Regions from separate parts of the Streptomyces sp. NPDC053673 genome, predicted to be linked through region 2. Evidence: predicted binding sites of a transcription regulator. Region 2 holds the regulator's gene; the other holds the start of a gene.
What was found. Region 2 encodes HspR, which represses chaperone genes until heat shock. Its sites were predicted from a motif close to TTGAGNNNNNNNNNCTCAA; they were not measured.
Positions count from the first base shown of each region.

Region 1: lon (endopeptidase La) is a predicted target of HspR. The motif match lies at 1,331-1,349, and genes of this name have one in related genera.

Region 1 covers NZ_JBVJKN010000011.1:144,343-147,749, forward strand. Annotated here, with positions in the region: gene ACZ6ZQ_RS18390 (rhomboid-like protein) at 1-595, shown strand, start outside; gene ACZ6ZQ_RS18395 (GNAT family N-acetyltransferase) at 568-1,239, opposite strand; gene lon (endopeptidase La) at 1,372-3,407, shown strand, end outside.
Region 2 covers NZ_JBVJKN010000020.1:74,097-77,503, forward strand. Annotated here, with positions in the region: gene ACZ6ZQ_RS25750 ((2Fe-2S)-binding protein) at 1-114, opposite strand, end outside; gene ACZ6ZQ_RS25755 (helix-turn-helix transcriptional regulator) at 413-1,423, shown strand; gene ACZ6ZQ_RS25760 (heat shock protein transcriptional repressor HspR) at 1,637-2,098, opposite strand; gene dnaJ (molecular chaperone DnaJ) at 2,103-3,278, opposite strand; gene grpE (nucleotide exchange factor GrpE) at 3,309-3,407, opposite strand, start outside.

The DNA of each region.
Region 1 (3,407 bases), on a different contig from region 2:
CGAGTACGGCGATCAGGCCACCGTCTCCGCCCTGCTGCGCGGCTCCAGCACGGACGTCGCGCACCTCAGCGTGACGCCGCTGCTCGTGCTCGTCGCCAGCGCCCTGTGGGTCGCGGGCGGGCTCGCCTCGCCGTACGCCGTGGGGTTCGTGTTCGTCCTCACGGCGCTGGAGCGACGCATCGGCGCGTGGCGCGCGGCCGCGGTGTTCCTGGGCGGGCATGTGGTGGCCACGCTCGCCACGGAGATCCCGGTCGGCCTCTCCGTCATGGCCGGGCAGTTGCCCGAGACGTCCCTGCACCGGCTCGACTACGGCATCAGCTTCGGCCTGCTGACGTGCGTCGGCGCGCTGGCCGGGCTGTTCACCCCGGTCGTGCGGACGGCGGCGCTCGGGTGGGTGTCGGTGCTGCTGGTGCGGGACCTGCTGGCGTACGAGGACCCGCTCAGCAACTGGGGTCACCCCCTTGCGCTGCTGGCCGGTGTCCTGTGCTGGCCGGTGGTTCGCCGATGGGCGCACGGCAGGGAGCCGGGCGGGTGCGGGAGGCCCTCCGGCCGTCCGGGGTCCGCTGCCTACTCCGGCCGGGCGGGGGCGAAGTAGACGCTGACCAGCGGGACGATCACGCGCCACCCGAGTGACTCGTACAGGGCCCGCCCGTCGGGCGTCCCACCCAGTACGCCCGTGGTGGCACCCTGTTCGACCGCGGCGTTCTGGACCGTGCGCATCACCAGGCTGCCCAGGCCCTTGCGCCGGTGCTCGGGGGCGGTCTCGATCTGGTCGATCACGGCTGTGGCGCCGGTCGTCGCGATCTGACCGCGGGCGGCGAACGCGCCGTCAGCGGTCGTGACCAGGGCCCGGGTGACCCCGCCCCGCGTCCAGGTGCGCAGCCGGTGGCCGGCGGGCACGGAGGCGGGTTCCGTCCGTCGCAGCCCGGCCGTCATCAGGAACCCGGGCTCGTCGGGCGTCCAGTCCGGACCGAGCCAGGCGAGGACCCGCTCCGGCTCCTCGAACACCTTGAGCCAGAGCCCCGGAGTCCGGGCCGCGGCGGCGACACCGCGGACGGCCGCCTCGCTGCTGTCGGTGAGGACATGACGGGTCGTGTGCCGAGGGAGCCCGACGTCGACCGTGAGGCCCCATGGCTCGGCGACGGGTTCCGCGGCGCCCCGCGAGACGACCCAGCCGTCCACCCAGGCCCTTATCGCATGCGTGACGGACGACTCGCGCGTAATAGATGAATGCGTCATTCGCCTATTACATCTGATCGGTCACGGAGTGCGACAGCGCTGATCGCTGACAGCGAACACCTCCGGGGGAACATCGAAGGTCCCTTCTGCATTGAGTCCGTACAGCTCAACTTGACTGCCGAAGGGGAGATCATGGCTTTGACGTCCACACCGCTCACGCTTCCTGTGCTGCCGCTCGACGACGAGGTCGTGCTGCCCGGGATGGTGGTCCCGCTCGACCTGTCCGACGCCGACGTACGGGCCGCGGTGGAGGCCGCCCAGGCAGCCGCCCGTTCGGCATCGGGCAAGCCAAGAGTGCTGCTCGTACCGCGCATTGACGGGACGTACGCCGCGACCGGTGTGCTCGGCACCGTCGAGCAGGTCGGGCGGCTCTCCGACGGCGACCCCGGAGCGCTGATCCGCGGCCGCAGCAGGGTGCGGATCGGCGCGGGTACGACCGGCCCCGGCGGCGCCCTCTGGGTCGAGGGTCTCCAGATCGAGGAGATCGTGCCCGAACCGCTGCCCGGCTCCGTCGCCGACCTGGTGAAGGAGTACAAGGCGCTCGCCACCAGCTGGCTGAAGAAGCGCGGTGCCTGGCAGGTCGTCGACCGCGTCCAGCAGATCGACGACGTCTCCGCCCTCGCCGACAACTCCGGCTACTCGCCGTACCTGACCACCGCCCAGAAGGTGGAGCTGCTGGAGACCAGCGACCCGGTCGCGCGCCTCAAGCTCGCCACCGAGCAGCTCCGCGAGCACCTCGCCGAGCAGGATGTCGCCGAATCCATCGCCAAGGACGTCCAGGAGGGCGTCGACAAGCAGCAGCGGGAGTTCCTGCTGCGGCGCCAGCTCGACGCCGTACGCAAGGAGCTGCGCGAGCTCAACGGCGAGTCCGACGGCGACGAGTCCGACGACTACCGCGCCCGGGTCGAGGCCGCGGACCTCCCCGAGAAGGTCCGCGAGGCAGCCCTCAAGGAGGTCGAGAAGCTGGAGCGGTCCAGCGACCAGAGCCCCGAGGGCTCCTGGATCCGTACCTGGCTCGACACGGTCCTGGAGCTGCCGTGGAACGACCGGACGGAGGACGCGTACGACATCCAGGGTGCCAAGGCGATCCTCGACGCCGAGCACGCGGGCCTGGAGGACGTGAAGGAACGGATCACCGAATACCTGGCGGTGCGCAAACGGCGCGCCGACCGGGGGCTGGGCGTGGTCGGCGGGCGGCGCGGGGGTGCGGTTCTCGCGCTCGTCGGCCCGCCCGGCGTGGGCAAGACCTCGCTCGGTGAGTCCGTCGCGCACGCGATGGGACGGAAGTTCGTCCGGGTCGCGCTCGGCGGAGTACGGGACGAGGCGGAGATCCGGGGCCACCGGCGTACGTACGTCGGCGCGCTGCCGGGCCGTATCGTCCGCGCCATCAAGGAGGCCGGGTCCATGAACCCGGTGGTCCTGCTCGACGAGATCGACAAGGTCGGCTCCGACTTCCGCGGCGACCCGGCCGCGGCGCTCCTCGAAGTCCTCGACCCGGCACAGAACCACACCTTCCGCGACCACTACCTGGAAGTCGAACTCGACCTGAGCGACGTCGTCTTCCTGGCGACCGCGAATGTCCTGGAAGCCATCCCCGAGGCCCTGCTCGACCGGATGGAGCTGGTCAGGCTCGACGGCTACACCGAGGACGAGAAGGTCGTCATCGCCCGTGACCACCTGCTCCCGCGTCAGCTGGAGCGGGCCGGCCTGGAGCCGGGCGAGGTCGTCCTGGACGAGTCCGCGCTGCGGAAGCTGGCCGGTGAGTACACCCGCGAGGCGGGCGTGCGGAACCTGGAGCGGGCGATCGCGCGGCTGCTCCGGAAGGTCGCGGCCCAGCACGAACTGGGCGAGCAGGAGCTGCCGTTCACCGTCACGGAAGGGGAGTTGCGCGGGCTGATCGGCCGGCCGCACCACGTTCCCGAGTCCGCCCAGGACCCGGCCGAGCGCCGCACCGCGGTGCCGGGCGTGGCCACCGGTCTCGCGGTGACCGGTGCGGGCGGCGACGTCCTCTACGTCGAGGCGTCGCTCGCCGACCCCGAGACGGGAGCCGCGGGGCTGACCCTGACCGGCCAGCTCGGTGACGTCATGAAGGAGTCCGCACAGATCGCGCTGAGCTTCCTGCGCTCGCACGGTGCCGAGCTGGAACTGCCCGTCGCCGATCTGAAGGA
Region 2 (3,407 bases):
CAACGAATCACCACGGTGGGGGATGGCCGTGACGAGATCGATGAAGTGCCACCCGGATCGGTACGCGGTCGCCATCTCACGCCGGAAGACACGGTCGTCCGGGGGAACGCTCATGCGTCGGTACCAGCCGGAGCGATGTCCCATGAAGGCTCACCTGGAGCCGCGATCACCTTGAGCGCCGGTGCAGTGTCCCACGAGGGCTCCTCGCTGCCGCCCAGAGCACCGAGAGCACCGAGAGCAGCCGCAACGGCTATAGCGCTAAGTGCGCGAACCATCCTGGTCATGACCGATCTCCACCTCTTTTGGTCCTTACCTCCTCCCCCGCGCCTAAGACGATGGCTCACTCAGAACGCTTCCACCAGCGGAGGCAGGCATCATGTTCCTGTAATTCAGGACCCTGAGGGGGGTGCAAATGATGTCAAAGAGGGGCGATCACCGACATCAGCATGGTCCGGATGAGCTCTGCCCGGCCGGCAAGGACCTCTACGCGGCCGCTCTGCGCACGGGACGGACAACCCGGTCCGAGATCGGGGCCGCTCCCTGCCTCGTCGATCTCGCACTGTTGCACCCGGATCCGGACGATCCGGAGCTGTTGCGGCCGGTCGCTCCGTCCATCGCGCTCAATCAGCTGATACACCCAATAGAGCGGGAGATCCAGCAGCGGCGACAGCGCACTATTGCGCTGGCCGACACGTTTGAGCCATTCATGGCCATCACCGCCCAGGATCCGCCCTCGACCAGCGCGATCACCGTTCTCGAGGGCCTCGAACTCATCAACGCGACGCTCGACCGCGTGACGTCCGAGTGCACCGAGGAGATGCTCACGGTGCAGCCGGGCAGCGGTCGCCGACCGCACATCCTGCAGGAGGCCCTCCGCCGCGTCGAGCCCCTGCTCGACCGTGGCATCCGAATGCGCACCCTGTACCAGCACACGGCCCGCCACCACTCCTCGACGCTGGCCTATGTGGAACGGATCTCCCCGTTCGGCCTCGAGGTGCGCACCCTCGAGGAGATCATCGACCGGCTGATCATCGTTGACCGGAAAGTTGCCTTCGTACCCGCGCGCAGCGACCGCCGTGTCGCCCTCGAACTACGACACGAGGGCCTCGTCCAGTACCTCGTCGGCGTCTTCGACCAGTTCTGGCTGCACGGCATACCGTGGGAAGAGGAAGTCGTCGCGTACGCCCCCGTCCCGGACGGCATCAGCGGCGTCCAGCGCTCCATCGCCAAACTGCTCATCGAAGGCCATGTCGACGAGGCGATCGCGCGCCGCCTCGGCATGAACGTCCGCACCTGCCGCGCCCACATAGCCAAGCTCGCCTCCTCCCTCGGCAGTGGTTCGCGCGCGCAACTCGGCTATCTCATCGCCCAGTCCGGAATCCTGGAGCAGGACCAGTCCACCCCCTGCCCGGAAGAGGCCTGACGGAGAGGCCCGGCAGGACGAGGCCGTCTGCGCCACGGCCGCCGCCATCGGCGCGGCCACTGCCGGACTCGCCACAGCCCTGGCAGACCGTCCCCGGCGGCTATGTCACCGCCACCGAGCCCGGGGAGCCGGCGCCGGAGGAATGAGCCGGACGGCACACAGCACGACGGCCCTCCCCGCGATCGCGGGGAGGGCCGTCGTCCGACCGGACTGCTACTGGTCGCGCTTCGGCCGCCACACCACCAGTGCGCTCGTCTGCTGCACATCCTGGTACGGCACCAGATCGCGCCGGTACGACGCGTGCACCTGCGCCTCACGCTGCTGCATCGCCGCCGCCGCGCTCTCCACCGCCGCCGAGAGCTCCGCAACGCGCTGCTGGAGCGCCGCGACCTGGTTCTCCAGCTCGATGATGCGCTTGATACCTGCCAGGTTGATGCCCTCGTCCTGCGACAGCGCCTGCACCTGCCGGAGCAGTTCGATGTCGCGGGCCGAGTAGCGCCGGCCGCGCCCGGCGGTGCGGTCCGGGGAGACAAGACCGAGGCGGTCGTACTGCCGCAGGGTCTGCGGGTGCAGACCGGACAGCTGAGCCGCGACCGAGATGACGTACACCGGCGTCTCGTCGGTCAGTTCATAGGCCCTGCTACCGAATCCGGGCTGTCGACGTCGACCGTCCATCGCGTCATGCTCCCTTCGCAGCCTGGAACAGTTCTGCCCGCGGATCCTCGCCCTCAGTCACCTTGCGGTAGGCCTCCAGCGCCTCACGGGCCTCGTCCCCGAGGTCCTTCGGCACCGCCACCTCCACGGTGATGAGCAGATCGCCGCGGGTGCCGTCCTTGCGGACCGCACCCTTGCCACGGGCCCGCATCGTACGGCCGTTCGGCGTACCGGCGGGCAGTTTCAGCGTGACCGGGGGGCCACCGAGCGTCGGGACCTTCACCTCGCCGCCGAGCGCCGCCTCCGCGAAGGAGACCGGCACGGTCACGGTGAGGTTGTCGTCCCTGCGGCCGAAGACCGGGTGGGAGTCGACATGGACCACGACGTAGAGATCGCCGGCCGGTCCGCCGCGCTCGCCCGGGGCGCCCTTGCCGCGCAGCCGGATCCGCTGGCCGTCACTCACCCCCGCGGGGATGCGGACCTGCATGGTCCGGGACGACTTGGCGCGGCCACTGCCGTGGCAGACCTCGCAGGGGTCCTGGGCGATGAGCCCGCGGCCCTTGCAGTCCACGCACGGGTCGGTCAGCGAGAACGAGCCGCTGCCGCCGCGCGAGACCTGGCCGGTGCCGACGCAGGTCGGGCACACGCGCGGTGTGCCGTTCTTGTCGCCGGTGCCCGAACAGGCCTTGCAGGGCTGCTGGCTGGACATCCGGAGCGGGACCGTGGCCCCGTCGACGGCCTCGGTGAAGCTGAGCGTCACCTCGGACTCGATGTCCTGGCCACGGCGCGGCTGCGTACGCGTCCCGGTACCGGCACCACGGTTGAACAGCCCGCCGAAGACATCCCCGAGTCCGCCGCCGAAGCCGCCGGCACCGCCCCCTCCGCCCTGGGTGCCCCCGAAGAGGTCACCCAGGTCGAAGTTGAAGCTGCCGCCGGCGCCGGGCCCGGCCCGGAAGCCACCGTTGCCGAAGAGGGAACGCGCCTCGTCGTACTCCTTGCGCCGCTTGGGGTCGCCGAGCACGTCGTTGGCCTCGGAGATCTCCTTGAAGCGCTCCTCGGCCTTGGCGTCGCCCTTGTTGGCGTCCGGGTGGTTCTCGCGGGCGAGCTTCCGGTACGCCTTCTTGATCTCCGCGTCGGTGGCGTCCTTGGGGACGCCGAGGACCTTGTAGTAGTCCTTCTCGACGAAGTCCTTCGTGCTCATCGACGTCCCTCCTTCCGGTACGTCACTGCGTCAGCCCTCGTCCGGGCCACCGCTCTCCTCGTCCGGCGCCTGCTCCGCCTGGTCCTTCGGCTGGGCCCCGGGCTGGGGCTCGGCCACCGCGACACGGGC